2 linked regions of the Pleurocapsa sp. PCC 7327 genome follow. The protein of the gene in region 2 binds, or shares a complex with, the protein of the main gene of each other region. Links are inferred from orthologs where the notes say so. Each region holds a gene or a part of one and is shown on either strand. Other genes may lie near its edges. The genes, in order: dnaG and dnaB.

The links.
Region 1: the proteins of dnaB (region 2) and dnaG are in contact, whole or in part, in a crystal structure (PDB 2R6A), measured with the Geobacillus stearothermophilus proteins. The link is inferred for Pleurocapsa sp. PCC 7327 from one-to-one orthologs. Residues at the interface, in WP_033016901.1 of Geobacillus stearothermophilus: Ser13, Glu15, Ala16, Gln18, Glu91, Leu92, Asp94, Ala95, Val96, Pro97, Thr98, Ala99, Ala100, Asn101, Tyr104, Tyr105, Ile108; in WP_049624496.1 of Geobacillus stearothermophilus: Lys456, Leu457, Leu458, Pro459, Ala460, Asn463, Ala464, Leu467, Leu535, Leu536, Ile537, Ala538, Gln544, Glu545, Asp548, Tyr549, His552.

Annotation. Positions count from the first base shown.
Region 1 is NC_019689.1:3,236,597-3,252,257, reverse strand. What follows is about bases 7,150-10,070. They hold dnaG (DNA primase), read right to left. Parts: upstream 9,599-10,070; coding sequence 7,700-9,598; downstream 7,150-7,699. Other genes in these bases: PLE7327_RS14510 (acetyl ornithine aminotransferase family protein), read right to left, coding at 7,150-7,582. Outside these bases: PLE7327_RS14555 (hypothetical protein), read right to left, coding at 1-54; PLE7327_RS14550 (Na+/H+ antiporter subunit E), read right to left, coding at 51-440; PLE7327_RS14545 (cation:proton antiporter), read right to left, coding at 601-2,040; PLE7327_RS14540 (cation:proton antiporter subunit C), read right to left, coding at 2,037-2,372; PLE7327_RS24890 (patatin-like phospholipase family protein), read left to right, coding at 2,840-2,986; PLE7327_RS14525 (hypothetical protein), read left to right, coding at 3,961-4,245; PLE7327_RS14520 (hypothetical protein), read right to left, coding at 4,340-5,062; PLE7327_RS23540 (hypothetical protein), read left to right, coding at 5,097-5,300; PLE7327_RS14515 (DUF1338 domain-containing protein), read right to left, coding at 5,325-6,266; more of PLE7327_RS14510, read right to left, coding at 6,263-7,149; PLE7327_RS14500 (Gfo/Idh/MocA family protein), read left to right, coding at 10,073-11,140; PLE7327_RS14495 (SGNH/GDSL hydrolase family protein), read right to left, coding at 11,335-12,276; PLE7327_RS14490 (CsbD family protein), read left to right, coding at 12,951-13,133; PLE7327_RS14485 (response regulator transcription factor), read right to left, coding at 13,266-14,000; PLE7327_RS14480 (response regulator), read left to right, coding at 14,569-15,000; PLE7327_RS14475 (hybrid sensor histidine kinase/response regulator), read left to right, coding at 15,007-15,661. UniProt on the Escherichia coli protein: RNA polymerase that catalyzes the synthesis of short RNA molecules used as primers for DNA polymerase during DNA replication.
Region 2 is NC_019689.1:310,219-325,797, reverse strand. Bases 12,741-15,579 are described here. They hold dnaB (replicative DNA helicase), read right to left. Parts: upstream 14,916-15,579; coding sequence 13,566-14,915; downstream 12,741-13,565. Other genes in these bases: PLE7327_RS24650 (hypothetical protein), read left to right, coding at 15,204-15,344; PLE7327_RS01310 (glycosyltransferase family 39 protein), read right to left, coding at 12,741-13,539. Also shown: PLE7327_RS01335 (phospholipid carrier-dependent glycosyltransferase), read left to right, coding at 1-1,169; PLE7327_RS24655 (hypothetical protein), read left to right, coding at 1,253-1,417; bchD (magnesium chelatase ATPase subunit D), read right to left, coding at 1,424-3,430; purD (phosphoribosylamine--glycine ligase), read left to right, coding at 3,610-4,872; metH (methionine synthase), read right to left, coding at 5,595-9,179; PLE7327_RS01315 (glycosyltransferase), read left to right, coding at 9,658-11,871; more of PLE7327_RS01310, read right to left, coding at 11,935-12,740. UniProt on the Escherichia coli protein: The main replicative DNA helicase, it participates in initiation and elongation during chromosome replication. Travels ahead of the DNA replisome, separating dsDNA into templates for DNA synthesis.

The sequences.
Region 1 (15,661 bases), 2.9 Mb from region 2 along the record:
TTCATAAATCGGGATCAGTAGAGCCAGAATCATAGTAATCAAGAGTAGGCTCATCTGGGTGGCCTCCGCCGCACTCGGTGTACTTCGTACCAGCCTTTTTCGTGGTACTTCAAGACAATGGTTTTGGGAGTAAAGGTAATCAAAAATATATCTAGAAATATGAGTCCCGGCGTCCGTTGGGGTTTGACTCGCTCCATCGTGACATCTTCGTGATTGTGGGGACGGAAGATGATTTCCACAGCCTCAAGATATGCTTTGGGAATCGCAACAACAATCTCCCACAACGTTCGCAGCCAATCTTTTAATGCTCCTGGGGCAGTATGGCTGCGGGGCAAGAGTAATGCGATACCAACACCGATAATAATATTTGCCAAGCTCGCATCGGCGGTGAGCAAAAACCAGATTGCCAGTCGTAATATTAAATCCAGATATCTAATCATATCAAGTTCGTCTAATCAGTTAAAAGTTAAGGTACGATCGCAAGATTTTTTTCTTTTCTTCCTCTACTTCCAAACCCTTGAGATCCTTCGCTGCATTCGACTACCTCCACCTCTTCCACTCTCTTTTAATTTAATTATCTGTATGCAATCGCACTCGATCTCATGCCCAAACCATCCAGAAGAGAAAGATTAACATCAGACTCATCAGCCCGATCTGATGGTCGAATTGCTCGATCGCACGGGATAATTTAATCCCCGTCTGTTTAAAAAACAAAATATATGCCAACCAGCCAATAGCAATAGTTACTAGCGGTTTGACGATATTGTTTACGGTATAAGCTTCGTAATATACAATGTTGGCTGCAATTAATCCGCCGAGTAAGATCGTCATTGCCCACCAAAAACCAGATTGTACCTCTTCTTTTTTCTCAATCCTCTCATGGGGCAGAAAAATAAATTTAGCAAAGGAGATGGCAGTTCCCAGTGCGGCAAGATTCATCCCAACAACCTGCCAAGGCAACAAACTCTTAGTGGTCAAAACTTTAGCCCCAAAACCAGACAAGAGGGGAAAGCCAGATATAGAAAAGCTGGCGATAACCAGGGCAATCCAGATTGGGGTAGCGATGGGCTGATGTTGCAGTTCCTTAAAATTACGGCTTGGCAGAATACCAGCGATCAAGAACAGGGCGGATTTAACCAAACCGTGGGTTAAGGCATAAAACCCGCCTACGACTGGGGCAGCCAAAACAAAACCTAACTGGGAAACCGTGTGAAATGCCAACATCCGCTTAGTATCTTTTTCAAACACGGCATAAAATACGCCCAGTAGTGCTGTCCCAACCCCAAAAAACCTGACAATGGGATCGATTTCCTCTAACAGCAGCGCGCAACGCACTAGCGGAAAAACTCCTGCTTTGACCACTACTCCCGACAGCATCGCCGATACTGGAGTTTCTGATTCGGAGTGGGTCAACGGTAGCCACAATCCCGATACAAAGATGCCCCCTTTTACCAAGAGTCCGAGAAAAATAAGCGCGATCGCTTCTGGCGGAGAACCGCGCAAACCGGCAAAATGAAAGGAATGATGCGCCTGATAGATTAGTACCGCCCCCACCAGATAAAAAAGCATTGCCGTGTTACTAACAAACAGATAGCGTAATGCTACCCAGATCGATCGATCGGTACGGGGATAGGCAATTAAGAGAAACGCCGCAATACTGATTACCTCTAAAGCCACGTATAAACTGATCAAATCTGCACAGATAAAGGTGGCATTAACACTGCCATGCAGAATAATGGTCTGCATATAAAAAAAAGCCTTCTTTCCGCTACGCCAACAGTAGAGTAGGACAGCTGCGGTTACTAGGGCATTGGTGAGGATAAAGAAACCACTCAATCGATCGGCTACTAAAGTAACGCCAAAATTATCTAGTAGCTTTAGCTTTAAGGGTGATTCCTCGAAAAATAGCTCTAAGGCATATCCTGCCGAAACGAATGCTACCCCTAGTGCTAGATAGCGATCGAGTCTGGGCAGCAGATAAAGCGTAAATCCGATAAAAAAGGGTAAGACGAGCCAGGCGATCGTAATGTTGTTAGTCATGGAGTATTGCTCTTCTCGATTTCGCTACTTTCTAAAGTGGGATTATCCCGTGCCAACTTCATAACACCCACAAGCATGAGAGCCTGAATCGAAAAACCAATGACAATTGCTGTTAAAATAACTGCCTGGGGAACTGGATCGGAGTAAGCGACATTTTTGACATCCGAAATAATTGGTGTAAATAAGCCATCTCGCGACGCAATCAATACGTAATAGGCGATCGCTCCTGTACTCATAACATCCATAGAGACGATCTTCATCACTAGATTTTTTTTAAGGATAATGCCGAAAAATCCACACAATATTGTGGCGAAGATGAATGCTTCTAACATGGAATTTGATTGTTGGCTAAGCGTTGGTCGTAATTATATAAAAAAATACATTAGTCTTGTCAGTCGCTTAATTTCTACCATAAGAATAAGAATACGTGTTATAAAGTTTTCAACGCAAGAATTTTGATAAAAAATTGATTTTTAGCTATGCAAACTATATACAAAATTGAATAAAGATTTTGCTGACAAGTTTTATGATTTATATTTTACAATTCTCTCGATTGCGAGAAAGCTTTTATCGGGAGTCCCATTTTCATGAAGACTAGAATTGCGATCGCTTACCAAGGAGAAGGAGGTCAAGCTGCTTTTACGGCTGGGGCATTGAAAGCACTTTTTGAGAATAACATTCAAGATAAGTTCGAGATCGTTAGTTTAAGTGGAACTTCAGGGGGAGCCATCTGTGCGGCTCCGATCTGGTATGCTCTGAAAAAAGGCGATAATCCAGTTTGGCAGCGATTAATTGATTTTTGGATCTAGCCTCTTGCGCGATTCCTAATATTTTTGGTGCCGTTGAGATTGGTAAGGATGCTTATTGGGACGGGATCTTTTCAGACAATCCTCCCACGGATGAATTGACAAATCCCTACTATCTGACGGGGTGGCAACTCAGCTAGAAAGCTTGCTGTATAATGTTCATAGCTCTTATCCCTCTCTGATAAAATGGGAGCTTATTGAGTTAAGTCTCATCAATTCTTCTCCCCTAGGGGCAACGAATTCTCTTGTTATTATCCAGACATCTCCATATAATCCGAGCCAAAAATTACTGTTTGGAGTCAAAGATTGTTTAATCTTTCTCAAGCGACCGATGTATTGTTGTTGTCCCTTCGCTGTAATTATTTTGCCTTTTAAGGTTGAACTCGTGTAGGCGAGATTGCCTCCGGCACGCTTCGCGAACGCCATCAATAAAACTAAGCGAGTTAATCTTTCTATTGAGGCTTTAGACCCTTCTAAATTATATTCACCCGTTTTACAATCCTTAAACATTGCTTCAATCCCGACTCGCCGTTTATAAGCTTTTATTGCTTCTTCTAAACTCTTTAAATTGGTTAGTAAATACCATGCTTGTCTTTTTAGTTGGATGAAAGTCCCTTGTTGTTGACGTAAGTAGGTAGGCAGAATTAAACCAACAAAGTTGAATAATTTCTGATCTCAATCTTTTCTGGCTTCGTTATTTAATTAAGAAGATGGCATTGCTCATAATCTTGAGGTGTTTACTACTTTTATATTTTACGTTTATTTATGCCTGCCTACTTAAACATCGTTTCATCAATTCAAACTCAGTGTCCCTACTGAGTTTTTCTTATACTTGTATAAAATTTTTACATACTGAAAACGATGCGTCAGCTGATGTCATAAGAGACTGGCTCGATTTAAGATTGATTGCATAAATAAATAGTTTTAAGGTAATTTTATATTTTTCTTTTTTTTTCGATAATCTCTCTCTTTCTAAATTTGCATATTTATTCTTCTATCTAAAGTAACATTTTTTCTTAAAAATACGATTTCTCTACAGAACTAATCGAATAACCGATCGTAGTAACCGTAGTAAACTTATTCAGGATGGGCAGATGATAAAGCTAAGTTTTAAATGAATAAACAAAAGACCAGAGTTAGAGGATTTTTAATTAGATCGCTAACCTTAAGCGATCGCAAATCTAAAATTCAAAAACTTCAACAAGCTCGACGAGAATTCAAAAACAAATCGGGAAAAAACTACAAGCAAATTTATTTCTCGTACCCGACCAAGAAAGGCTTGGGAGATCGAAGCGATCGCCTTGTATTTAAACTTCTCTATATCGTTTTGGATAGAACTCAAGAAATACTATTGGCTTCAATAATTGGTTATGTTATATTAATTTTGTTGGTTGCTTGAGAAGTAGCTCCCAGGTTGTCCCCAAAATAGAGAATGTCATGTAGAGTGCCTGTACTTAGTAACTGCAATCAGAATGAAATAACCCTGGTATTTATTAAGGCATCCATTCAATAACAATCCCGACTCGACTATCTTTGTCTTGAGTTGAATTTTGTTGTTGAATATCGGCAGATAATCGTACATTCTTCGCGATCGCATAACCGACAGAAAGCGTCGTCATTCCGACTTCTTCGCTATCGCCAGGGGAGACAAAACTCTGAGTTAGAGAAATATCGGCAGCACCAGTACGCGATAAAGACAACATTAACCGGATCCCAACATTGACTCCATCAGTAGAATAGTCGCCACTGTTGATATAGCGATATCCCAGGACTGGAGCAAGATTAAAATAACTTCCTAAAGGCAATACATAATAGTGTAAATTGCCGCCGACTGATTCGCGATCGCCATTAAAAGACGCTTGATAATCTCCACTAAACGTCAATCCGGTTCTCCCAATAAAAATATCTTCTACCCCGATAATCAATCCGCCTGCATCGCTAGAAGATGGAAACTGAGAATAACCTAACCGGATGCGCGTCCGAAAGCTGGGATCGCCGTCAATATCTTCGGAAACGTTGGGAATTTCTTGTAACCATCGCTTCAAAACGGAGCTTTCTTCGATGATTTCTGGCTTCAAATCTAATGCTTCATTCGGTGCGGCAGGATCGCCTTTTTGTTGAGGCGTTTCACTTCTAACTGAAGACGCGATCGCCAGAGTGAAAAAAAAGACTACGATTCCTAATAATGGGCAATGCCATCTTAATTGCTTAAACACTCAAAAATCAGCCTCTTTGAATTCAAGGAATCAGATGCCAGGCAATAACTTAGCACTAGATTCAGCAGAATTACGGAAATGGCGATCGAAAATCGAAATTACTAATCGCAATAACATTTTTTGCCACTGCCGTACCTGCGATGCCGAGTGGATAGACTCCTCTTTTGAAGCAGTTTGTTCCTATTGCAGTAGCACGGATGTAGAGCATATTTCCTGCTGGCAATTTTCCGATGAGTGAGTGAATCTACTAATAACCAACTGATTACTGATTACTGTCCTCCGATCTCCTCGTCATCTCAAATAAATTCTTTGCCTGTGTATTGAGAAATCCTTCAAACAAGGCAGTTTTTCCGGGAGAAATTTCAATAAAATTTCGCTCGGCTATCTCATAATAAGCATACGTCCACGGAATTTGAGACAGTTCGCCCTTAGCATCGTCCCAAACGTCAACTAATTCTGTGACTGCTTGGGTAGCTGTTTGTCGCAAACCGCTTCCCCGACTGCCTTCGATCGCATCTTTCATCGGGACACCTCGTTGTGCCAAAGCGCGAGCCGTACTTTCGATATCGGGATATTGAAGGGTATGCTGGCGGTTAATATAGCCTGTAAAGTGATTGACTGCATAGCCATGCAAAAGAACCCAGGCACCGTATTGAGAAACTTGGTTAACTGATTCGACTAGCGATCGCTTGGGAGGTTCCCAAGGGCGAATAAAGGCGGTTTGGAGAACCGTAGCAATTTGTTCGATCTCTGCATCGGTAGATGTAGCTTCAATCTTGGGTTTGAGGAACTCTAAATCAAAAAAGTTGCCAGAACTAACGGTTGCTTCGATTTGTCGAACAATGGAATCGGGTAATGTATCCACCACCAGTTCGCTGATGAAAAGTTTGGGTAAGTCAAACCGATCTTGTTCGGGATGGTGGTAGTGACGGGCAGAGAGATATCGATCGGGAAATTCGTATTCACCAGCGACTTCGTAGCCTAACGCTTCTGCAATATCAGCAATATAGGGAATGCCCAAGTTAATTTTTCCCATCGGGCGATCGAGGGTTAAGCGCAGGGAACGAAAAGCGATATGATCGTTAGCGATCGCGCCGCCTGCTTCTTCTATTATCGATTGATAGACGCGAGCATACTCGACGCGACGGCTGTAATCTTGCCATAGGCGTTCCCACAGTTGGCGGGCGATTTGTGCTTGTTTCATGGGATTTCTGTTAATAATTGGGCGAGAATGTCTAACGCCACTTGAATCTGTTCGCTAGTAATTATCAAGGGCGGACAAAAGCGAATTGCTGCCTTACCGCAACCGAGAAGCAACAGCCCCCGACAAAATGCTTCGTCTACGAGCCAATTTCGCAGATTGGGATCTAAGTTGCCATCGTCATCAAATAAATCGATCGCAACCATCAATCCTTTCCCGCGAGGTAGAGAAACGCGATCGCATTTTTGGGCGAGTTGCGTTAAACCACAGAGCAACTCTTCTCCTCTGTGGCGAGCATTTTCTATTAACCCTTCTTCCAATAGCTCTAGGGTAACTTTACCTGCCGCACAAGCCACTGGATTGCCGCCAAAAGTGCTGGCATGAGAACCGGGGGGCCAAGTCATTAATTCTGGTCGCGCTAAGATAGCACCGAGAGGCAGTCCGCTAGCAATCCCTTTAGCGAGGGTAACGATATCGGGCATGACTCCCCAATGTTCGATCGCCAATAATTTCCCCGTGCGTCCCATTCCCGACTGTACTTCATCGACTATCATCAGAATGCCATGGCGATCGCAGATTTGGCGCAGGCGTTCTAGAAAGCCATCCTCCGGTACGATATAACCGCCTTCGCCTTGGATGGGTTCGACGATAACCGCAGCCACTTCTTCTGGCGGCACTATCGAAGTAAAAAGGTTTTTTTCGAGATAGTCCAAGCTGGCATGGGTGCCGTAAGGGATATGGGTAACGCCGGGAAGTAGAGGTCCAAATCCTTTTCTCTGAACGGCTTTAGAACCCGTCAGCGACATGGCTCCATAGGTGCGTCCGTGAAAGCCTCCCAAAAAGGCAATCAGACGCGATCGCCCCGTATAGTAGCGAGCCAATTTGATTGCACCTTCGGTAGATTCCGCGCCAGAATTGGTAAAGAAAACGCGGGCGCGTGCCCCTTGTTCGGGTTTGGGGAAAGGGGCACGTTCTGCGAGCATCTCCGCCAACTCTACCATTGGGGCGTAGTAAAAATCTGTCCCCGACATGTGTATTAGTTGGCTCGCTTGTTCGGCGATAGCTCGAACGACCTGAGGATGGGCGTGCCCGGTGGCTGTTACGGCAATTCCCGCCGTCAGATCTAAAAAGACGTTGCCATCTACATCTTCGATCGTAGATCCTTCTCCTCTAGCCACCACCAAGGGGTAGCCGCGAGTATAGGAAGGAGAAGATACGGCGCGATCGCGTTCGATCAGTTCCTGGGCGCGAGGACCTGGTAAAGGTGTAATGATTCGAGGAACTTGAGGCAGTGTTTGTCCGGTTGAGATACTCAGCATTCAAAAATCAACGAACGCAAAATTTTATTAAGATATACTTTAATTTTGACGTACAGTTACCAAAATGTGCGTGAGGGAAGTTAGCGATCTGCAATCCGTTAGTTTTACGAATTGATATTAGCCTTCGCAATGCCGCAGCTTCTCTAATTCTCGAATGCGCTGGGTCGTATTTTGAATCTCCTGATAGAAATAGTGCATTTGTTCGGCTTCCTGGGCTGGATCGAGTCGTTGCAGTTGTTGAAGACAGTAGCGGCGGTATTTTTCTTGAGCGACTTGTTCTAGAGATGCGATCGCCGTGCGAATCATAATCGGCGCGCGAGTGCTATCTTCCCACTGTTTGGTCTCCGTAATCTGAAACAGATGAGATAGTTGATTCGCCTGTTCGGGAAATTGAACGAGACGGTCTTGTAGTTGCGAAATCAGGCGATCGCTGCTAACTTCGCGCAATTCCATAATCTGCTGCCACAAAAGGCGATGGTGAGGCAGACTAAAGAACAATTCTGTTTCTTCTAGCGCCTCGACGATCGCGCTTCGGTATTCGGGACAATGTAGATAAATTCCCAAGAGATCGGCTTCTGCTTCGTCGAGGAGGCTTTTCTCGGCAAGAACGAGAGGGGGAGACTGGACGGTTCGTTTGGCTTTGGGTGCAAATTGCCGTTTGGGTTTCTTAATTTGAGCCAGCAAACTGTTGAGGTGCAGGGAAATCGTTCGGGAATCTCCCTGGCTGAGAATTTCGGCACAGTAGCGAAGGTAATAACTGCGTAGATTGCTATCTTCGAGTCGATCGAGCAATTTGACCATATTTTGCGCTACTCGCTCGAATTGGTCGGCTTGCTTGAGATCGCGCCCTCGGATCAGTTGCTGAATTTGCCAATCGAACCATAGAGGCGCAGATTGAATGAGTTGGCGATAGGTATCTACTGCATCGGCACTGGATTTGAGAAATTCGTCCGCATCCTTGCTACCCGGAAGATTGAGAATCCCGATCTGCACTAGCCCCGCATCCACAAGAGGTTCGATCTCGCTAATAGCGCGATGCGTGGCTTGGGTTCCGGCGTTATCGGCATCGAAATTAAAGATAACTCGCTTCGATTCGGTGTAGCGTATCAGGAGTCGGATCTGGTCTTGGGTAAGAGCCGTTCCCAATGAGGCGACTACATTGGTAATACCTGCTGCGTGAAGCGCGATCGCGTCGAAATATCCTTCGACAACGATCGCGCGCTCGTCTTTGCCAATGCTATTGCGAGCTTTATCGAGGGCAAATAGGGTCTTACTTTTATCAAATAGAGGCGTTTCTGGAGAATTAAGGTATTTTGGTTCTTCTGCGCCTAAAGTTCGACTCCCGAAACCGATGATTCGCCCCTGGGTGTCGCAGATAGGAATCGTCACGCGATCGCGAAATACATCGTAATACCCATTCCCCGTCTTGCGCGGTTTGATGAGTCCGGCTTGTTCTACAATGGCGATGGGATAGCGTTTTTGTTCTACTAGATAGCGGTAGAGGGTTTCCCATCCGGCGGGGGCATATCCCAACTGAAATTGCCCAATCGTTTCCTCGCTCAAGTTGCGATCGCGTTTTAAATAATCGAGGGCAACTTCGCCTTGTGGCTGTCGGAGAGCATGTTGATAAAAACTCGCCGTCAGCGCCAAAACTTCGTAAAGTTGCTCGCGCAGAGATAGTTGACGCTGAAGTTCCTGTCTTTGTTCGGGTTCTAGCGTTTTAATCGAGATTTGATGTCTTCTTGCCAGATCGAGAACGACCTCGCTGAAGGATTGCTTTCTGTGCTCCATCAAAAATTTGATGGCATTTCCCCCCACTTGACAGCCAAAGCAATAGTACATTTGTTTGCTGGGACTGACGCTAAAACTGGGCGTTTTCTCGTCGTGGAAGGGACATAAGCCTACAAAATCCTTTCCGCGCTTGCGCAGCACGACATACTCCGAGATGACATCATAAATATCAACCCGTTGTTTGACCTCTTCGATCGTGTCTGGATGAAGGCGAGGAACTTCCATCGATGTTCGAGCGAGCGTTTTTCACAGGAGCGCCTAATTGCTATTGTTATTATCCTTGAAGGTTTGGTCTTTGTTTGCGATTCAAAGGATTCTTCTAAGTTCAACGCTTGCTTAGTACTTCAACTAGGAAGTGCAAGCAACATGCTCGCGCCGCTCACAAATCATATAAGATTGCCATGTAAAGTAATTCCAACAATAATTAATAAATTTCCACAAAAATTAAGCGCTCGCCCATGTTACAACCATCATTTCCTTAAAAAATTTCAGAAAAATCTTCAAGATCCCAGACAACTCCTCAGCGATCGATAAACAACTTTTATTTTTGAGGAATGAGAGAAATTCTAGGACGACTAAGTATATTGAAATTCATCGCGAGTGGAATAGCTATGATAGTATCTTGATGGTTTTAGAGGCACAAAGGCACAATTGCCTAAATCAAATGTGGTGGTGGAGTCGAAAGGAGTAAAATTGCGGATGTCAGAAAGACACCAACGGATAAAAATACCCAGAAGCCAATTCCAGCCAATTCGCGTCGGCGTTATCGGTGTAGGCAATATGGGACAACATCATACCCGCGTACTTAGCCTGCTTAAAGATATTGAGTTAGTAGGAATCTCCGATATTAACGTCGAGCGAGGTTTAGATACGGCTAGTAAATATCGGGTTCGTTTTTTTGAAAATTATCTAGACCTGTTACCTTATGTAGATGCCGTCTGTATTGCCGTACCCACGAAATTGCACTATCAGGTAGGCATCGATTGTCTGCATGCTGGCATCCATACTTTAATTGAAAAACCGATCGCGGCTAGCATTGCTGAGGCAGAATCTTTAGTCAATGCGGCAGCAGAATCTAATTGCATCCTACAAGTCGGACATATCGAACGTTTCAATCCTGCCTTTCAGGAGTTGAGTAAAGTCCTCAAAACCGAGGAATTACTGGCTTTAGAATTTCATCGGATGAGTCCCTACTCGGATCGCGCTAATGACGTTTCTGTCGTCCTAGATTTAATGATCCACGATGTCGATCTCCTGATGGATCTCGTCGCCGCACCGGTAGTCAAACTAAATGCCAGCGGCAGTCGCGCTGCCGATTCTGGCTATCTCGATTACGTGACCGCGACGTTAGGGTTTAGCAATGGCATCGTAGCAACGTTGACTGCTAGCAAAGTCACCCATCGCAAAATTCGTCGTTTATCCGCTCATTGTAAGAATTCCCTGACAGAAGCAGATTTTCTTAACAATGAAATTTTGATTCATCGCCAAACAACGGCTAACTACACGACGGACTACGGACAAGTACTCTATCGACAGGATGGTTTGATTGAAAAAGTTTATACTAGCAATATCGAGCCACTTCACGCCGAATTGGAACATTTCGTCAACTGCGTGCGCGGCGGCAATCAACCCTCCGTCGGCGGCGAACAGGCACTCAAAGCGCTGCGTTTGGCTAGTTCGATCGAACAAATGGCACTAGACGGTCAAGCTTGGCAGCAGTCGAGTTGGAATTACCCAGTTAACGCGCCGATGGTGACGATTTCTTAAATCCAAAGCATCAACGCCTAGAACTAAAGTTCTAGGCTCAAAGCGCAACTCGATTAAAATCGACTGAAATTCCTATTGGGTCTTCTTTAGAAGACTTTTTGCTCGGCCGGAAAATTAATGACAACAGCAGTTGTTGAGAATGGTGCAAGATCTCAGATCCTCCCAACCCCCTTCTCAGGGGAGGATAGGGGGAATCAAAAAGCCAAAATCAATTGAGCAAGGGTATCGCTTACCAGTCGGTTGCCATCGGGGGTCAGATGAATGCGATCGCGATATAAGAAGGTTGGGCGGTCGCTGTGTTTGAATAGCGGTAAAAAATCGACAAAGGTAATCTTCCGAGTTTGGACAAACGCTTTCAAGCGAGATCTGGCCTTTTGTTCGTACTCCCTGGGTGCGGTTCCGTCTACTTCCCTAAGCAGCGGCGCGATCGCGAGAAGGAATTGGGCGCGATTTTGGCAAGCAATCGCGTGGATGTTTTCAATTGCCACCAGGTTATGACTGACGCGATCGCCTTTCTCTTGATAAACTTTGGCCATACCAGGAATCGGCTGGGGACGGACGAAAACGCGCTCTAACAATTCTCCGATTGCCGAGTTGGGTTTGCGATCGGGGTAGTTAGGATCGCGTCCGACTAGCAAAGGAGTCGGCGCAGTCGCAAACAAGTCGTCGGTATTGAGCAGTAAAACGATGATTTGCGAGTCAAAGGTGCCGAAACGCTTGAGATAAGCTAACTGATTGCGAGGTCCCCAAGAATTCGCCGAAGCATTGAGAACTTCTACCGTTTGGAAAGGCTGAGGTAGGTTAGCTTGTAATTGTTGCGCGATCGCGGCAGAAATCGTTTGCGCTTGATCGGTCCACCAAGCACCATTGGCGATCGAATCTCCCAATAAGAGTATCCGTAAAGTAGCGGCAGGGCGAACGTCTGCCAACTCGTCGCTGCGCATGGAATAGCGATTGATAAAAATTCGATTGCCAAAGCGACGCATTTTTTGATTGGGGGCGAGCAAATACCCTATTTCTTCGTCTGGGATATAAATGGGGCGATCGCCCAAACCCAATAAAACCCTCAATCCTATCTCAATGGCGATTAATAAGCCTACAACCGCAGCCACAACGAGCAAGATGACTCTAACCAATCCACCTCTCCTTAGATAGATACAAGCCAGAAAGCGAGAGCGATTCTCACGAAGTTAGAGGAGAACGCGGTGGGCAAAGAAGTTCGCCTACTCAAGTCGTCCGTCGAGGCTCTACCGCGAAACGACGGAGTATCTCTAACTCGCATCCAGAAAAAAGATTTTCGAGAGCGATCGCTTTTTCTGATGAAAATAGATTTTTTTCAATTAAAGCTTATCGCCAATCATTCTGAATGAGGAAGAATCATATCTTCCTCCAACTAAATTTTCAAGATCTAACTTGCATATCTATGGAAACGGTTCTATAAAGTTAGAAGAGGCGGAAGATTTCTAACCTTAACACTGATGTAGCTGTCAGGAAATGAATTTCCTGACTTACCGTCCCTTTATCCCTAAATCCCTTCTCCCATAAGGGGTGAAGGGACTTCAGGCAAAAGTCTTAGGTTGAAAGCCCCTCTCCTAGAGTGGGAGAGGGGTTGGGGTGAGGGCGATTTGAGTTCTGTCACTCAACCAGGGTGCGGGTCTCAGTATAGCAACTTCTGTAACTTTATCTCTTTAGAAAGATTCTTATTTTATTAATCTTATTCCTTTAGTTGGAAGATTTACTTTCGCATTACCATTTATTTTTATAATTGTCAAAAACAAAAAATAACTAATAAAAAAAAGGAGTTATTCACATGAGTACCGAAAATAGAGTTGAAGCAACTCTTAAAAATGTTGAAGGGAAAGTTCAAGAAACGGTAGGAGAAGTTACGGGCGATCCTAAAGATAAAGCTGAGGGAAAAGCTAAGCAAGCCGAAGCAGCAGCTAGGCACTCCGTAGAAAACATTAAAGACGAAGTTAAAAAATCGCTTGACTAAAGCCTTTTAAATTTTCGATCGAGGAACTGAATAGAAGCAAAACGCCGCTCATAGATTCGTAAAAATTAAGAGCGGCTTTCATCTGTGAAATGTTTTTTAGGAAAGAAAAATAAATCTAACAACGTTAATTATTTATTCTACTAAACCAGAGCGCAGGGCGCGGACTGCTGCTTGGGTGCGATCGTCAGCACATAGCTTGTTAAGAATGTTGCGGACGTGAGTCTTAACCGTGCCGACGGTAATGTACAGCTTTTCGGCGATTTGCAGGTTATTACAACCAGCAACAATTAGCTCTAAAACTTCCAGTTCTCGATCGGTCAAGGGATAAGTTTCGATCATCTGCTGAGCTTCTGTATCTAGAGAGCTAATCGTTCTTGTATTTGCCAGCGATCGCTCCTCGACGGTTTTGGGAGGCTCGTTAGGAATGGGCTGTCGAGTTTGCTTGAGAACGATACGGGCAATCGTTGGATCGATCCAGGCATTCCCTTCATTTGTCGTCCGAATCGCTCGTACCAGATTCTCCAAACTCACATCCTTGAGACTGTATGAGTCGGCGCCAGCTGCAAAAGCCGCCATGACAGAGTTCTCGCTTTTGTGCATTGTCAAGATGAGAACTTTGGTTCGCGCTGCGTCAGCATTGTCCTGAGACTGCTTGAGCCGCTGCGTCACTGCGATCCCATCGATATCCGGCAACCCGATATCGACTACCGCGACATCCGGCTTGGTTGTTGCTAGAATTTGTAGCCCTTGACGACCATTGGCTGCCTCGCCAACAACTTTAATATCTTCAACTTGCTGCAAAGCAGCACTTAAACCGATCCGGCTTAGATCGTGGTCTTCGATGATAACAACGCGAATTTCACTCATTACTAAACTTATTAGCTGCTAAAAATCAAAGTGTTATTACTTCCGACAGACAATGCTTTTATCATCGTGAAAGATCGATTTGGTTAATTTCATCTATCAAAAGTAAGAGACGGGCTGAGCCTTAAGAAATTCTTTTGGCAGATGCGTTTGTTTTGATGTTTCAGAAAAAATGAAAAATCATGTAACGCCTATCTATTGTAAGGCAGAGCTAAGCCAAAAAAAACTAGCAGAATAATATCTCGCAATATTTAGTTCGAGACAAGAACCGACTGCTCCGACCGGCTGACGCTGTGGCAGCGTAACTATCGGTTTTCAAATAGACTTGGAGCGATCGCGCTTTCCCTTCTAATTTCCCAAAACTAACTTTAATGATAAGGATTCAAACGAGATGATAGACCATGACTAAAAGCGTCAATTTCTAACTTAAGACATAGATAGCTAGTTGTAGTAATTTGTACCAATAGCTGAAGACATTTAAGTAAAGAATGCTTTAGCATTATTGACGATTATGCCGTAACTGTTACCGTGGTTAAATAAAAACAAACGGTAACGCAATGGCGGCAAATGAATGGAGGATAGAACGATTAACATTTTGCTAGTAGAAGACGACGAAGTTGACGTGATGAACGTCCGGCGAGCATTTAAAAAAAACCAGATCGCCAATCCCCTTTACATAGCCGAGAACGGATTAAAGGCTTTGGCAATGTTGCGCTCCCAAGATGGAGAACCTCCGGTGGTTCCTCCAAAACGCCGTCTCATTCTGCTAGATCTCAATATGCCTCAAATGAATGGGTTGGAATTCCTCCATGAGCTGCGAGCTGACCCTCAACTGAAGGCGATACCAGTAATTGTTTTGACAACCTCTGATGAAGACAGAGATAAGTTAGAAGCCTACAACTTGAGTGTGGCAGGCTATATTCTCAAACCCGTTACGTTTTCTAAATTTATAGAGGTCGTATCGGCTCTAAATAAGTATTGGATGCTGTGTGAAATGCCGTGAGCAGGAATGAAGGATACACTCAAAATCTTAATTGTAGATGACGATCGAGTAGATCGCTTAGCACTACGCCGCTCGCTCCAAAAAGCAGGCATAAGAATGGAATTATCCGAAGCTGGCGATGCCCGGGACGCGATCGCTCTACTCCAAAATACCCACTTTGATTGTATATTCCTAGACTATCTTTTACCCGATCGCGATGGACTGGGGTTAATTAAGGAATTATACTCAATAGGGGTGAAAGTTCCCACCATCGTCCTGACGGGTCAGGGAGACGAGCAAATTGCCGTTGAGATGATGAAAGCAGGGGCTTCTGATTATCTCTCCAAAACCAGAGTATCCCCAGAAACGCTCGCTCAGACTCTCCGCAATGCTATTCGCGTCGATCGCGCGCAAAAAGCAGCAGAACTAGCAAACCAACAGCTCAAAGAAAGTAATGCACTTCTCCAGCATCAGAATCAAGAATTGGAAAAGCAACGGCAACAAATTCAGTTACAGAACTTGCAACTGCAAGAAGCCTATCGCCTCAAATCCCAATTTTTGGCAACCATGTCCCACGAATTACGTACCCCCCTCAATGCCATAATGGGATTCTCGCAAATTTTGTTGCGCCAGTACCCAGATCCGCTTACGCCACAGCAAACTGAAATCGTACAGCGCATCA
Region 2 (15,579 bases):
ATACGCTCAACTATTTTGGGGCACTAGAAAAACGTCAGGTATACGGACGAGAACTCGGTTCTAGTGTAGAACAAGTGGCGCAGGACGAGCGATCGCTCGATTGGTTGCTGGCCAAAACAGGCGATAATGGCATGGCACGAGAAGCACAATTAGCCTTCGCTAACCGTTTAGAGACTAATCCAGCCTTTCGTCTCCAGCAAAGTTGGCAATTGCCAGATGATACTACTCTCAAGCTTTATCATCGGCGATCGCCTTCCGTTACCGTCGAACCCCTCTCTCAAACGAGGGAAAAGGTGTACTTAGATCGCGTCATCGTTCCTACTAGAGTTCCTCCTGGCGTTCCCGTCCCTATTACCTACGAGTGGTCGGGTTCCTGGGAACAATTAGAATCGGGTTTAGTATTGTTGACTTGGATTCCAAAGGAAATTTCACAATCTAACTCGAATTCTTTTTGGCTGCACGATCGCGGCATTGGCATGGGAACTTTATATTCGGGACAATCCAATGCTACCAGTCAAGCTTTTCGCGTCATCGAACAGACTGCCATGCTTCCTGATGCAGAAGTCGCGGGGGGCGATTATATCCTCACTGCTACCTATCTCAATCGCGCCACGGGAGAAACCTATCCCTTAACCGTTCCCCCAGCCACCATTGCGATCGACCCCAATGCGCCTGCCGTACCCGCACCAGAATTAGATTTGGTCACGCAATTGAGAAAACTAGCGTTAAATTTACAAAAAGGACCGAAAGGCTTGGCACCCGTGTTCGAGCAAGTTGCACGCCTGAATCAATACGATCCCATTCAAGACTATTTAGAGCAAGCAGCACAGACTTTAGAATATCGTTTGACGAAAATGTCTCCAATTGGAGACAAAAAATTGGATTGGACTTATGGGTTAGTTTTAGCTAGAGTTTTGCAAGAAGATGCGCCCAGCGCGATCGCGGCTTTAAAAAATCTCGTACAACTCGATCCAAACAACGCCTACGCTCATGCCTATCTTGCCTTTGTCTATCTCTATGACTGGCAACCCAAAGCAGCACAGAAGGTACTTCAACCTGCCCTAGAACTCAAACCCGATGACCGCGAAATTCAGGCGTTAAATGGCATTGCCGCCCTCATGCAGGGAAACCTAATTAAAGCTTGGATGATTCTTTCCCCTCTTTTATAAGAATTGATTCGCACCGAATCCTACAAAAGCGCCAGCCGATAAATTAGAAGCATAGATCTCTTACTAGCAGTAGGGGAACGAAGATGAAAAACTCAGAAAAGTTCTCAAATTTCAGAACTCCTCTCGACCTAATCTTGAGAAATCCTCAGTTGACCCCCATAATCTTATTCGTTTTTGCTGTCGTCCCCTTCGTCACTCTTGCTCTGATTATGGCAATTCTTTTTCTCGACCTGCCTGGGGGGCGTTAAACCAATTTATAGAGACGCGATCGCGCCTTTAGCCATCTGCGCGATCGCGCGTTCGTTGGCTTTAGGCAGGTGATAATATTTGCCACCTGCTTTGAGTGCTATCTCCTTGGCAAATCCAGTCGATACGAACTTGCTTTCCGTATCGATGACTAACAGCTTCATCCCCAGGGCACGAAGCTTGGCAGCAATTTCTAACAACTCTCCCTTGATATCTGGCTTTTCTCCTTCAGGTAAGGGTTCGCCCAGCGATCTCGCCAAGGGAATATTTCCTCGTCCGTCAGTAATCGCCACGATGACCACTTGACCGATATCGCCAGACAACTTGGCATTCATCCCCACGTGTACCGCCTGCGTCAAACCGTGGGCTAAAGGAGAACCTCCGCCACAGGGCAAGGTTTCTAAGCGCCGTCGCGCTAAAGCAATCGAACGAGTCGGCGGCAACAAGACCTCTGCCCTTTCGCCTCGGAAGGGAATCAAGGCAACTTGGTCGCGATTCTCGTATGCTTCAGCAAGCAATCGCAAAACTGCGCCTTTTGCCGACTGCATGCGATTGAGGGCCATCGAACCGGAAGCATCCACCACAAATACGATCAATGCCCCCGCTTTTCTGGCGAGTCGCTTTGACCGGATATCCCCTTCTTCTATAATCACCTTGCGATCCCGATGGCGCAAGCGGCGGGCTTTTTGGTAGGGGGCAGCCGCCCGCAGGGTGGCATCTACCGCGATGCGTTTGACCTTGCCCTTGGGCAGCATCGGCTTGATATAGCGCCCTCGATCCTCCGAAAAAATCAAGCTGCGGCTTCCCGATTTCCCTTGTCGCTGCGCCATCTGCGCGAAGTAAAGCACGGCGGGATCGAGAACGACTCCTTCGGGATCGAAAACGAATTCCTCTGGGATGCCTGGGGGTTCTTGTTCGGGTTCTTCTGGGTTTTCCTCTTCTCGCTCCTCTTGGTCTTGTTGCGATTCGTCTTTGGGCTGTTCTTGAGGCGGTGGAGGCGGTGGGGGAGCCTCTTCCGGTGGCGGTTGCAGTAGAGTTGCCCTGGGCACGATAACGAATTCTACTGCCCTTCGCAAGTCTTCTGCCGTAACGCGATCGCGTCCTTCTAGGGCGGCGGCGGCTTTGGCAACTCGCACGGCAAAAATTTCCGCCCGATGTCCTTCTACCCCGCCGCGAATGGCTTCTTCAACGAGATAGGCAATCTGGTCGCGGCTAATCTTGACATCTTTCAACCATTCCCGCGCCAGAATAATCTCGGTTTTAAGGTCGTCTATCTCGCCAGCATACTGCTCGATAAAAGCTTGGGGAGAATTGGCGTAGGCGATCGCGTGATTAATGGCTTCCACTCGCTGGTCTAAATTTAACACGCCATCCGCCGAAAGCGCGATCGCGATGCGATCGAGTAAATGCTCTCGCAGCGCCCCTTCTTCTGGATTGTAGGTGGCAATTAAGATAGGTTTGCATGGATGCTGAAAGCTAATCCCTTCCCGTTCGATCTGATTGCGCCCTTCGCTTAAAACGGTTAGCAGTTGATTGGCAATTTGGTCGTCGAGCAAGTTAATCTCATCGACGTACAACACGCCTCGGTGCGCCTCTGCCAGCAATCCGGGTTGAAAGATGGGTTCCCCTCGTTTGACCGACTCTTCCACATCTACCGATCCCAACAGTCGATCTTCTGTCACGCCTAAAGGAATTTGTACGAAAGGCGCAGGAATGACTTCAGTAGGAATTTCTGCCGCATTCCCATACAATTGCTGCGTTTTGTCGTCCCATTCGTCCGGGTTAGCCGGATCGCAATTAAAAGGGCTGCCTTTAATGACTTCAATCGGCGGCAGTAGGGCGTGAATTCCCCGTGCTAATACCGATTTTGCCGTCCCCCGACGACCCGCGATCGCCACCCCTCCCAATCCCGGATCGACGGCAGCCAATAGCAGAGCGAGTTTGATGGCTTCTTGTCCGACAACGGCAGTTAAAGGAAAGCTCAGGCTAGTGCGAGAAGTTGTTAGAGCAGGCATTGGAATGAAAGATGAATTTGGGTTGGCACGATCCAGTTTAGAACACAAAGGGGGTTGGCTTCAAAGGTTGGAGCGCGATCGCGCTTTTGGTAGATCGACGAATTTATGGTGCGATCGCCTCTATCTTATCCAAAACCCTGATAATCTTAAAAGATGAAACGTTAGACAGATCGCGCAGGGTGAAAGTTCTAGTTGTTGGAAATGGGGGTCGGGAACACGCTTTAGCCTGGAAACTGCTACAATCTCCCCAGGTAGAAAGCTGTATTTGCACTCCGGGTAACGGTGGCACGGCAGGGCTAAAAGGCTGTCAGAATATTGCGGTATCGGTAGACGATTTCGACAGCATCGCTCGCATCGCCCAAGAAAGAGGAATCGATTTGGTGGTAGTCGGACCGGAATTCCCTCTGTCTCTGGGAATTGCCGATCGCCTCCAACGCGATAAGATTAAAGTCTTCGGTCCCACTCAAGCGGGAGCACAAATCGAAGCGAGCAAGTCTTGGGCAAAGGCATTGATGGAAGAAGCTGGCGTGCCCACTGCTAAATCGGCTACCTTTACAGAAGCCGAAGCCGCTAAAACCTACATTGCCCAACAGGGTGCGCCGATTGTCGTCAAAGCCGACGGATTGGCAGCCGGAAAAGGAGTTATCGTAGCAGCTACTGTAGAAGAAGCGCAAGCTGCGATCGATACTTTATTTCGAGAAGGCTTTACCAAGCTAATCGTTGAAGAGTATTTGCTAGGCGAAGAAGTCTCAGTACTCGCGCTAACTGACGGTTTTACCGTCCGTTTCCTACTCCCGGCACAAGACCACAAGCGCATTGGGGAAGGCGATACGGGCAGCAATACGGGAGGAATGGGCGCTTATGCCCCAGCTCCTATAGCTACGCCAGAATTAATGCAGCAGATCGAGCAAGACATCCTCAAACCGACTGTTGAAGCCTTGCGCCGTCGAGGAATCGACTATCGAGGCGTTCTTTATGCGGGCTTGATGATTTCGCCTCAAGGCGAGCCTAAAGTACTAGAATTCAATTGTCGCTTTGGCGATCCAGAAACGCAAGCTATTCTTCCTCTGTTAGAGACTCCTCTAGACGAACTGCTCCTCGCTTGCACAGAAAAACGACTAGCCGACTTCCCGCCGCTGCGCTGGAAAGCAGGCAGTGCAGTATGCGTAGTCATAGCTTCTGCCGGATATCCGGGAGCGTATGCAAAAGGAATGGCGATCGCGGGAATAGATAAAGCCGAAGCATCAGGCGCAATTGTCTTTCATGCGGGAACGAAACTCCAAAACAGGCAACTCGTTACTGACGGCGGTCGCGTTCTCGGCGTAACTGCAACGGGAGATACGTTTGCAAATGCGATCGCTCGCGTTTACCAAGCCGTAGATTGCATCGAATTTGCAGGCAAGTACTGCCGACGCGACATCGGTTATCGAGTCAGGAAATAGTTCTGTTGCACAAATTGATAAAGAGTCCACTTCAGTAAACTTGGTATATTAGCCAAGAAATTAATGTCTTGGCACATGAGGAATTTTAAAGGCTAAGAGCTTAATCTTCTCCTCCTCATTGCTACTAGCGATCGCCCTCTCATCTAAAGCTCCTACTCGCCGCGCCAGGTATAGATTACTTAACCAAAAACTATGAGCGGTTTGATTGAAAAAAATCTAGAAAAAACGTCCAAATTAACGAGCACGCAATTCGTTTGGGTTTGTTGCAGCTTAACGATTTAGAAAAGCTAGGACAGTATTTTTGGAAACAAATGAAAGTGTTTCCTATTGATAATTCAGATAAATAATTAGATCTATTTGTTCTTTTTTTAATTATTGAAACTCAATAAATTCATCAAATTTCTCTAGAAACCTAACATTAATAGCTTCGGGGTTTTTGCTTAGCTCAGATCTTTCACCTACGCTTCACTCAACAAGGGAATGAATTCCCAAGCTCGATCGCAAAAGTCCTCGCCTCTAGGACTAAATGATGACTAAATAAGGCTTTTAGTCTATTTTAATGGACTTATGCTGTTAGCCAAGAAATTTATTTCTTGGCGAGATTTTAATGTTTAAGAGATGGCTTCACGAAGCGAATGCTCTTGTCTCGATCGCTTGCATAATTAAGAAGAGGATTAAGAAGAGGTAGCATAATTGTTTGATAATCAGGTATTGCCATCACATTAAGCACTAAAATACTTCGCTACCGGATGATAAGTAATAATCGCCGTCGTAGACTGTTCGGGATATAATTGCTCGCTTTCATCCATATACATATTAATGCGATCGCATTTCAACAACTCCAACTGCTTATACTGATCTGCAATATTCGGACAAGCAGGATAACCAAAGCTGTAACGAGATCCCTGATAGCGTTGTTGCAGGACATCGCGAATATTATTCGGTTCTTTATCGCCAAATCCTAATTCCCGCCGTATCCTGGCATGCGTCCATTCTGCTAGCGCTTCCGCCGTTTGTACTGCCATACCGTGATAGTAGAGATAATTTGTGTATTCATTGCCATCAAATAGCTTCTTGGCATATTCCGTAGCAATTTCTCCAACCGTCACCGCCTGCATGGGGAAGACATCGATAATACCAGAGTCTTTGGGTGCAAAGAAATCGGCGATGCAGAGGCGACGACCAGATCTTTGACGCGGGAACTCAAATGTCGCAATGGGTGCCAAATTATCTGGTATCTTTCCCTCTGTTGTAATAACTTCTGGATCGTAAACCAATAAAGTATTTCCCTCAGACTGACAGGGGAAATAGCCATAAATTACTGTCGGATACAACAAATTCTCTTTAATAATTCGTTGCTTCCACTCTTCTAAAATAGGATAAACCTTCTCGGCTAAAAAGCGATCGTATTCTTCCCGCGATTGTTCTTTTGGTTTTCGAAATTGCCACTGTCCGACAAATAAAGCTTGCAGATCCAAATACCAGAAGACTTCCTCAAGAGAAATTTCTCCTGGATGTAAAATTTTTGTTCCCCAGAATGGCGGTGTAGGACGATTGATATTAACTTCTACTGCTTCAGAACGTCTAGTATCTATTTTTTGGGATTCTGCTTCTTGTCTATCTGCTTTATCGATAATTAAAGTATCGGGATTAACTTGAGATTCTGATTCAGCTTCTTGATGTTTTCCTTTGCCATTCTCTTCAGCATATTCGCCTAAAAATCCTTGAATATCGTCCCATTGATTTGCGGCTTTTGCAGGCATTAATTTATCCATGAAGTGAAGGTCGGCAAAGGCATCTTTTCCGTAAACGACTCGACCTTTATAGGTATTTTGACAATCCTCATAAACAAATTTTGGCGTTAGTGCCGCACCGCCTAAAATAACAGGAACGGTAATGCCTTGTTCGTTAAATACCTCTAAATTCTCCTTCATAAACGCCGTCGATTTTACCAATAAACCACTCATGGCGATACAATCGGCGTTGTGTTCTCTATAAGCTTGAATAATATTTTCTACTGGTTGTTTAATTCCTAGATTAATAACTTTATAGCCATTGTTAGAAAGAATGATATCGACTAAATTTTTACCAATGTCGTGAACATCGCCTTTTACCGTTGCAATGACAAACGTTCCTTTAGTACCTCCATTGGTGTCTGATTTTTCCATGAAAGGTTCTAAATACGCTACCGCAGCTTTCATTGTTTGTGCGGACTGCAACACAAATGGTAACTGCATTTGTCCCGAACCAAATAATTCTCCTACAACTTTCATTCCATCCAACAGGAAGGTATTAATAATCTCTAGTGGAGAATATTGCTTGAGTGCTTCTTCTAAAGCTTCTTCTAAACCGATTCGTTCGCCGTCGATAATGTGGCGCGTTAGCCTTTCTTCTACAGGTAAATTAGCTTCAGCGGACTTATCGCGTTTAGTGGTTTTTCCAGCAAATAATTCGGTTAGCTTAGTGAGAGGATCGTAAACGCAGATCTCTCCTTCAAACTTACGGCGATCGTAAATTAAATCTCGACAAACTTCTTGATGTTCTGGTTCAATTTTAGAGAGGGGTAAAATCTTACTAGCGCTGACAATCGCGCTATCCAAACCAGCTTGCATTGCTTCGTGCAAGAAAACTGAATTGAGTACTTGACGTGCGGCAGGATTTAAACCGAAAGAAACGTTAGAAACCCCTAAAACGATATGGCATTCTGGAAATTCTTGACGAATGCGGCGAACAGCTTCGATGGTTGCTTTGCCATTTTCTCTGTCTTCTTCAATCCCCGTAGAAACAGGCAAAACTAGCGTATCGAAAAAGATTTCGCGAGGCGGAATTCCATATTCAACAGCAGCATGATAGGCCCGTTTGGCAATTTCAAATTTCTTATCTGCCGTTCTTCCCATTCCTTCTTCATCGATAGTGCCAATAACGACGCCAGCACCATATTTTTTGGCTAATTCTAAGACTTTTAAAAATCTTTCTTCGCCATCTTCATAGTTAGTGGAATTGAGAATGCACTTCCCGCCAGCAACTTTTAATCCTGCCTCCATTTTTTGCCATTCTGTCGAGTCTAACATCAGTGGCAAGGTGATATTATTAACTAAACGAGAGACCAATTGGCGCATATCGCGCACGCCATCTCTTCCCACGTAATCTACGTTAACATCGAGAACGTGTGCGCCTTCTTTGACCTGAGATTTTGCCAGAGAAACCAAACCATCCCAGTCTTCTGCATTTAACAAATCGCGGCATTTTTTAGAACCGCTGGCATTCAATCTTTCTCCAATAATTAGGAAAGAATTGTCTTGGATATAAGGTTGGGTGGTGTAAATTGATGCCGCCGATGGTTCGTAGTGAGGATGACGTTCTTTGGGTTTTAAATCCTTCGCCATCTCGGCGAGGTGTCGGATATGATCGAAACGAGTTCCGCAACAACCCCCAATGATTTGTACTCCCAAATCTTCGACAAAGTGCATCAATGCCATTCTCAACTCCATCGGAGTCAATCGGTAGTGTGCTTTACCGCCGAGGTTTTCTGGCAATCCTGCATTGGGAATACAAGAGATAATGAAGGGAGAATTTTCGGAGAGATATCTGATATGAGGTTTCATTAAATCGGGTCCCGTCGCGCAATTGAGACCCAAAATATCGATGGGATAGCGTTCTAAAATCGCTAACGCCGCGCCAATTTCCGTTCCGATGAGCATAGTTCCCTGTTGTTCCATAGTGACAGAAACCATGAGCGGAATGCGATCGCTTTTTTTGAGAAAAACTTCTTCTATGGCATTTAGCGCCGCTTTAATTTGTAGGACATCCTGGCAAGTTTCGACGACGAATAAGTCAACTCCGCCGTCATAAAGTCCTTCTGCTTGTTCGACATAGGCATTTTTAAGCGTATCGAAGTCAATATGTCCCAACGTTGGCAGTTTGGTTCCCGGTCCCATTGAACCCGCCACAAAGCGAGGTTTTTCAGGCGTGGAATATTCTGCGGCGACTCGCTTGGCTAGTTGGGCGGCAGTTTTGTTGAGATAATAAGCCTTGTCTGCCAAGTCGTATTCTGCCAATACAATGGAAGTTCCGCCAAAAGTATCGGTTTCAATTACGTCCGCACCCGCCTCTAAAAAGCCTCGATGTACCGCCTCTACAGCTTCTGGTTTGGTGTGTACCAGATACTCGTTGCATCCTTCATATTGAGAACCGCCAAAGTCTTCTGCGGTCAAATTTTGCATTTGCAGGTTAGTTCCCATGGCACCGTCGAAGATGAGGACGGGACGTTCTGGACTGCGAAGGCGATTGAGGAAGGAACTATTCATGGGTCAATTCATAGGTTAATGCGACTCGTTTAAAGCGATGGGCGTTAGCTTTATCTAAAAATATACGCTTTTTTGCCTTTTACCATTATTGTGTAAAAATCTGGGGATTTGGGAGGGACACAGGAGAAAAAAGTCCAGCTCTCGATATAGTTTACTTCAACGACTATCTATTTTGTTCTTGAGAAGTCACACGGCTTCGTTTGAGTCAAGATTTGGGATAGAACAACTAGAAAGTTTATTTTCTCTATAGACTGACATGCATGAAAACAACCTATTGTCAAACTCTTACCGAAGGCAGAAGAGTAAAAGCTTTTGGGCAAGATTTAACCGAATTTCTTATTAAGAAGTGTAAAATTGACAGCAACGTTACTGACTAACTGATGCTAAATCAGCTTGAGGTGTCATAGGCAAAATGGGAGTTGACATCTATAATTAATTCCCCAATACTTCACTGTTAATTATTAATTTGCCGTTTATCATGCAAATCTTTAAACCCATTGCCGAACCGAGTAATTCAATACTGCCACTGCGGACAGCCACGCTAGTCCTTTTAGGAATAATAGGGTTTTTCGGAGCGATCGCAACTGCCTGGTTTCTTGAGGAAAGAACGATTTCAGAACTTTTTGAACGGTTGTATTTCTGGCAAGAAAATCCTCCTTTTTGGTTAGCCGTACCGGAGTTTAGCAATCCCTATTTTTTATTATTTCCGACAATAATTCTCTTTAGTATTGTATACACAATCATGAAGTTATCGCCCCAACCCAAACCTTGGTCGCGGACGATAGTTGTATGTATTTTACTGGCTTTAACCCTTCGCTATATCCTATGGCGATTGTTCTCTACGCTAAATCTCTCCAACCCCCTCGATGGGATTTTTAGTCTTGCCTTACTGTTCCTAGAAATGATGGTGGTTGCCGGAGGAACCATCCAGCTATATTTAATGCTAGATATCAAAGATCGCCGTCGCGAAGCCGACCGATACAGTCAAGCCGTCCAAGATGGCACCTACTTTCCTTCAGTCGATATTTTAATTCCTACTTATAACGAACCAGAATTTGTTTTGCGGCGAACGATTATTGGTTGTCAAGCTATAGATTATTCTAACAAAAAAGTTTATTTATTAGATGATACCAAAAGACCAGAAATTAGAAAATTAGCTAAAGAACTAGGCTGTTATTACATTTCGCGAGTAAAAAACCATTTTGCAAAAGCTGGCAACTTAAACAATGCCATTCAAAAAACTAAAGGAGAATTGATTGCTGTTTTCGATGCCGATTTTATCCCCGCCAAAAACTTTTTGACGCGCACGGTAGGTTTTTTTCAAAATAACAAAATTGCTTTAGTTCAAACGCCGCAAAGTTTTTACAATAGCGATCCCATTGCTATCAATTTAGGATTAGAAAAGATTTTACCTTCTGAAGAAGAAATTTTTTATCGCCAAGTTCAATTGATTAAGGATGGTGCGGGTAGCGTCGTTTGTTCGGGAACCTCTTTTATCGTCAAGCGTAGCGCTCTTTTAGAAGTCGGCGGTTTCGTGACGGATTCGATTAGCGAAGATTACTACACGGGGATTCGCCTGTCGGCAAAAGGTTACGAATTAGTATATCTCAATGAAAACTTGAGTGCGGGATTGGCAGCCGAAAGCATGGCTGCCCATATCGTTCAGAGAATCCGTTGGGCGCGGGGTACGCTACAGGGACTTTTTATCGATTCTAATCCTTTCACGATACCAGGGTTGAGCTTACGACAAAGATTGGCGCATTTAGAAGGATTTTTGACTTGGTTTGCGATTATTCCTCGTTTGTTTTTCCTAATGCTGCCGATCCTCTACACTTTCTTTAGCATTGAGCCGCTTGTCGTCAGCATGCAAGAAATGCTTTATTTCTTCGTTCCTTATTATTTTCTCCAGTTAACTGCTTTTTCTTGGTTAAACTTGCGATCGCGTTCTTTAATCTTCTCCGACGTCTATGCGATTCCATCGTGTTTTCCCCTATTTATTACGATTATCAAAGTCATGCTCAATCCCTTCGGACAAGGGTTTAGAGTGACGCCAAAAGGGATTTTTAGACATAAAAGTCAGTATAATTGGTCGCTAGCCTTACCTTTGATCGTATTTTTTGTTGGAATTTCTATCAGTTTTTGTAGTAGTTTAGGGCTGCTCGATTCTACTCATACGAATGGTTTCAGTCTGATTTTAGTTTGGGATGTTTACAACCTAATTATTCTTGGCGTTGCTTTATTAGGTTTGCTAGACGTTCCCAAAACAGACATTTATGAATGGTTGCCCGTTCAGCATAAGGTACGCTTAACCAGCAGCGAAGGGACTGTCTGCGGCACGATGACCAAACTCTCCGAAATAGGGGCTGAAATCGAATTGAAGCAACCTGTCGATTTAAGCAGCATTTTAACCTTAGAAATTCCTGAAGAAGGATTAAAGCTGCAAGCGCAACTGATTTATACTAATTTGACCAAAAAAATGCTAAGAGTACGAGTTAAATTTGAAACGCTCGATCTCGATCGCTATCGACGTTTAGTAGATATTCTCTTTTGTCATCCAGAACAGTGGCAGCGCCGAGATGCGCCAGGAGAACTGCGATCGCTTTGGCTTCTAATAAAAATTTTACTGCGACCGATAGTATTTTTAATTTGGTCGAATAAGAAAGCAAAAGTACTTTTGCCTAAATCTACTTAGCTATAACTAGAGAGGGGGAATGAATGAATTCTTCAGTTATCAAAAAGCAATCTAGATAAAGATTTAAGATTGAGAACTAAGCTTCAAAAGCCTACCTTGCACTGAAACAGTTTCGAGTTTACCTCCCGCTTTTTCTATAGCAGAAAATAGTTTTGTACTCGGACGAAAAACAAATACTTCAGATTGATTTTCTGCCAAGATTTCCCGAACTTTTTCTGGATTAGTCGGATAACTAAACAATGCGAGGCGAACGTCGGAATCGAGTATATAACCTAAAGAAAGTAAGTCGCCAAGATTAGTCCAATCGTCGCCGCGATCGCTAATTAGTAAGGGTGACGAACTCGCATTGATTGTTCTAGCAACTTCCCAATTATGAAAGCTCAAATCTTTGCTCCAAGAAGTATCGGCTAAAGCATTAAGCGTACAGGAATAAATAGTAACTGACATTATCGCCGCAAAAATTATTCGCCAAAATTGTTTTCCTTTGATAAGTAATCGAGCCATTAAATAACCGACAGCTAATTGCACGCCTGGAAAGCTAGGAAGGAGATAGCGAGTTACGGCGGAGCGCTTTCCTCCTGAGATTAAATCTGGCAGTGCGAGTAACAAGAAAGGAACAAAAATTGCTGTAATAATAAATAGCCAAGTCGATTGCTTTGTTTGGCGACAGACAGCATAAGCAGAGAAAAGAATAAGTAAAACAAACGGAAATCTTATGGCGTAAGTTTGGATATTATCAAAGCCAAAATCTAGATCGACAAATAGAGAAGTAAAACTCAAAGTCCAGAGTTTAATTAAATAAGATAACTCGACCCTCAAACGCGCCCAGTCAGTCGTATTTAAGGCACGTTGATAGTTAGTAGTAAGGACAAATATCCAAGGACTATAAAGAATAGCCGTAGCAGCGATCGCCAATCCAAATGATAAGATTTTTTTGATTTCTAACTTATCAAATAACCAAACACCAAGAAGAAAGACGGTATGACCGATTAGCGTCAAAATAAAAAAGGGATGGGTATAAAATCCAACCGTACAGACTACAGTATAGAGACTCCAAGTTTTCCAGTTAGAAATTTTTAAGGCTTTTAAAAGCACTAAACTACTAGCAATTACTGTCAATGTTAGTAAACTATATTGTCGCGCCGTTTGAGCAAAAAGAATATCGCAAGGAGAGAGAGCTAAAAAAATTGTCGCGAGTATGGCAGCTAGTTTTGAAGAAAATAATTCTAGGGATAAAAGATAGATTAATGGTAATGATAAAAGACTAATCAATACGGGTAAAGTTCGCGATGCTGTCAGAGAACTGCCGAAGCTTTGCATCCAAAAACGAGCCATTAAAAAATACAAAGGTGGATGCTGCGGATCTTCTATGACAAGAGAGTTAATTGTATCTTTAAATGTACTTCCTGGCTTAATTTGCTGAGCTTTTTGTAAGTCCTCAACTGAAAGTAAACTATCTGGAAATAGATCGCGATCGAGTTCTGTACGAGTATAGCCAGCTGCTCGCATAGAAGTATAGGCTTCATCGTGCCAATAGAGTTTTTTATCGAGATTGAAGAAGTGAAAAAAAATCCCAATAATTAAGAGGATAGCTAGTAGCAATTGAAACCATCTTTGATGAGTGAGAGAAGTTTGTCTTCTTTTCCAAACCAACCAATTTTTTTTCATTGACGCTCTAATAGTTTTGATGCAAATTAATAAGGTTGTTTTCTTTGTAAGTTAAGAAACTTAGTTAATTCGGGCTGGAATAACAGTTTGACAGTGCCTGTAGGCCCATTTCTATGTTTGGTAACGATAACTTCTGATATGCCGCGATCGGGGGTGTCTGGATGATAATATTCATCGCGATACAACATAATAATTAAATCTGCATCTTGTTCGATCGAACCCGATTCTCTTAAATCTGACATCATCGGACGCTTATTAGTTCGCGATTCGACGGCGCGACTGAGTTGGGATAAAGCAATAACAGGCGTCTGAACTTCCCGTGCCAATCCTTTGAGAGAACGGGTAATTCTCGACAATTCTTGTACGCGATTATCGCTGCCGCTTCCTTCCATTAATTGGAGGTAATCGATTAAAACTAATCCTATTTCTCCTTTATGTTCTGTTTGCAGGCGACGGACTTGCGATCGCATTTGCATGACTGTCGCATTGGCAGTATCATCGATAAAAATGGGTAGACTAGAAAGCGTTCCTAAAGCTTCAAATAAAGGTTCTAATTCTTTCTGAGAAAGTCGCCCCGATCGCAATTTATTACTTTCAATTCCTGCTTCGCTAGCTAGCAATCTTAAGGCTAGCTGTTCTTTAGACATTTCTAAGCTAAAGATAGCAACTGGAAGATTTTGTTTGGCAACATTATGAGCGATATTAAGAGCAAAGCTGGTTTTCCCCATTGACGGTCTTCCAGCAATAATAATAAGATCGGAACGCTGAAAACCGCTAGTCATAGCATCCAAATCGTAAAAACCGCAAGGAATTCCCGGCTGAGCAACTTTTTGATGCAGTTTTTCAATATCGTTCAAGGTTTGAACTAAAGTATCGCCAATAGGGATCAAACCTTCTTGAGGACGCTTTTGAGTCAGGCGAAAAATTTTCTTCTCTGATTCATCTAAAACGATATCTAATTCGGTTGCCGTATCGTAACCCAAATCGACGATTTCGTGTCCTGCTGAAATCAATTGACGGCGCAGGTATTTATCCATTACCAATGCCGCATAGCGATCGATATTGACAGCCGATACAGTACGATCTAGTAACTGAACTAATTTCATCGTCCCGCCGACTCGCTCTAGCAGGTGGCAGTCTTGCAGCCAACTGGTAACTGTCATTAAATCCGTCGGTTTGCCCTGCGCGTGAAGCTTCAGGGCAGCTTCATAAATATCCTGATGTGCTTTTACATAGAAAGCTTCTGGCAAAAGCACATCGACAACCCGTCCGATCGCTTCTGGATCGAGTAAAATTCCGCCTAGAATAGATTCCTCAGCCTCTATATTTTGAGGGGGAAGAGAGTTGTTAGAAATCTGAGGAAAAAATTCTGTCATTTGAATCTTTGATATACTTGATATACTCCTATACTGGGCTGGCGCTACTTCTATCTCTCATCTAGTATAAATAAAGATGTCCGCAAGCCTCGGAGTGACAGGTTTTTTCCTAGCAATCCCTGGTTTGATAGGTAGCCAATCATCAGCGACGCGATCGCGCTGTTGCAACAAAGCTAAAGCAGTTATTAAATCTTTTTATTGTTCGCCCAATGAGGGCTAATCTTCGCTAATCTGGACGAGGAATAGTATTTTATCGCGCGTTTAACCTGAGAAAGGAGCCAAGCTTCTATGTCAGATCTAAATCGTGGAATTATGAAATTCGAGGGAGCGGACAAACCTGCGGTTGTCGCTGTCTCGGCATTACTCGTGTTAGGTACGATCGCTGCCCTGATCGTGTGGGCGCTCAGGGTTGCTTACGCTGTCAACTAATACGAGGTAAGCGATCGAATGGTCATTGTTCGACACGATCTACCAGGCATTGAATCTGGATAGTTTTAGAGGCGCGAGCGATCGCGTCTCTACATGCCTTGTCCCTAGTAGCTACACTCCTCGTTCTGGTTCAGTTTCCACGTCTTCGGTAACAACTTTGTAGATTATTTCACCGTGATAGAACCCGTGGTTCCTCTAGAAATGAGGATGCCTCAATAAGAATTGTGTCTTTATG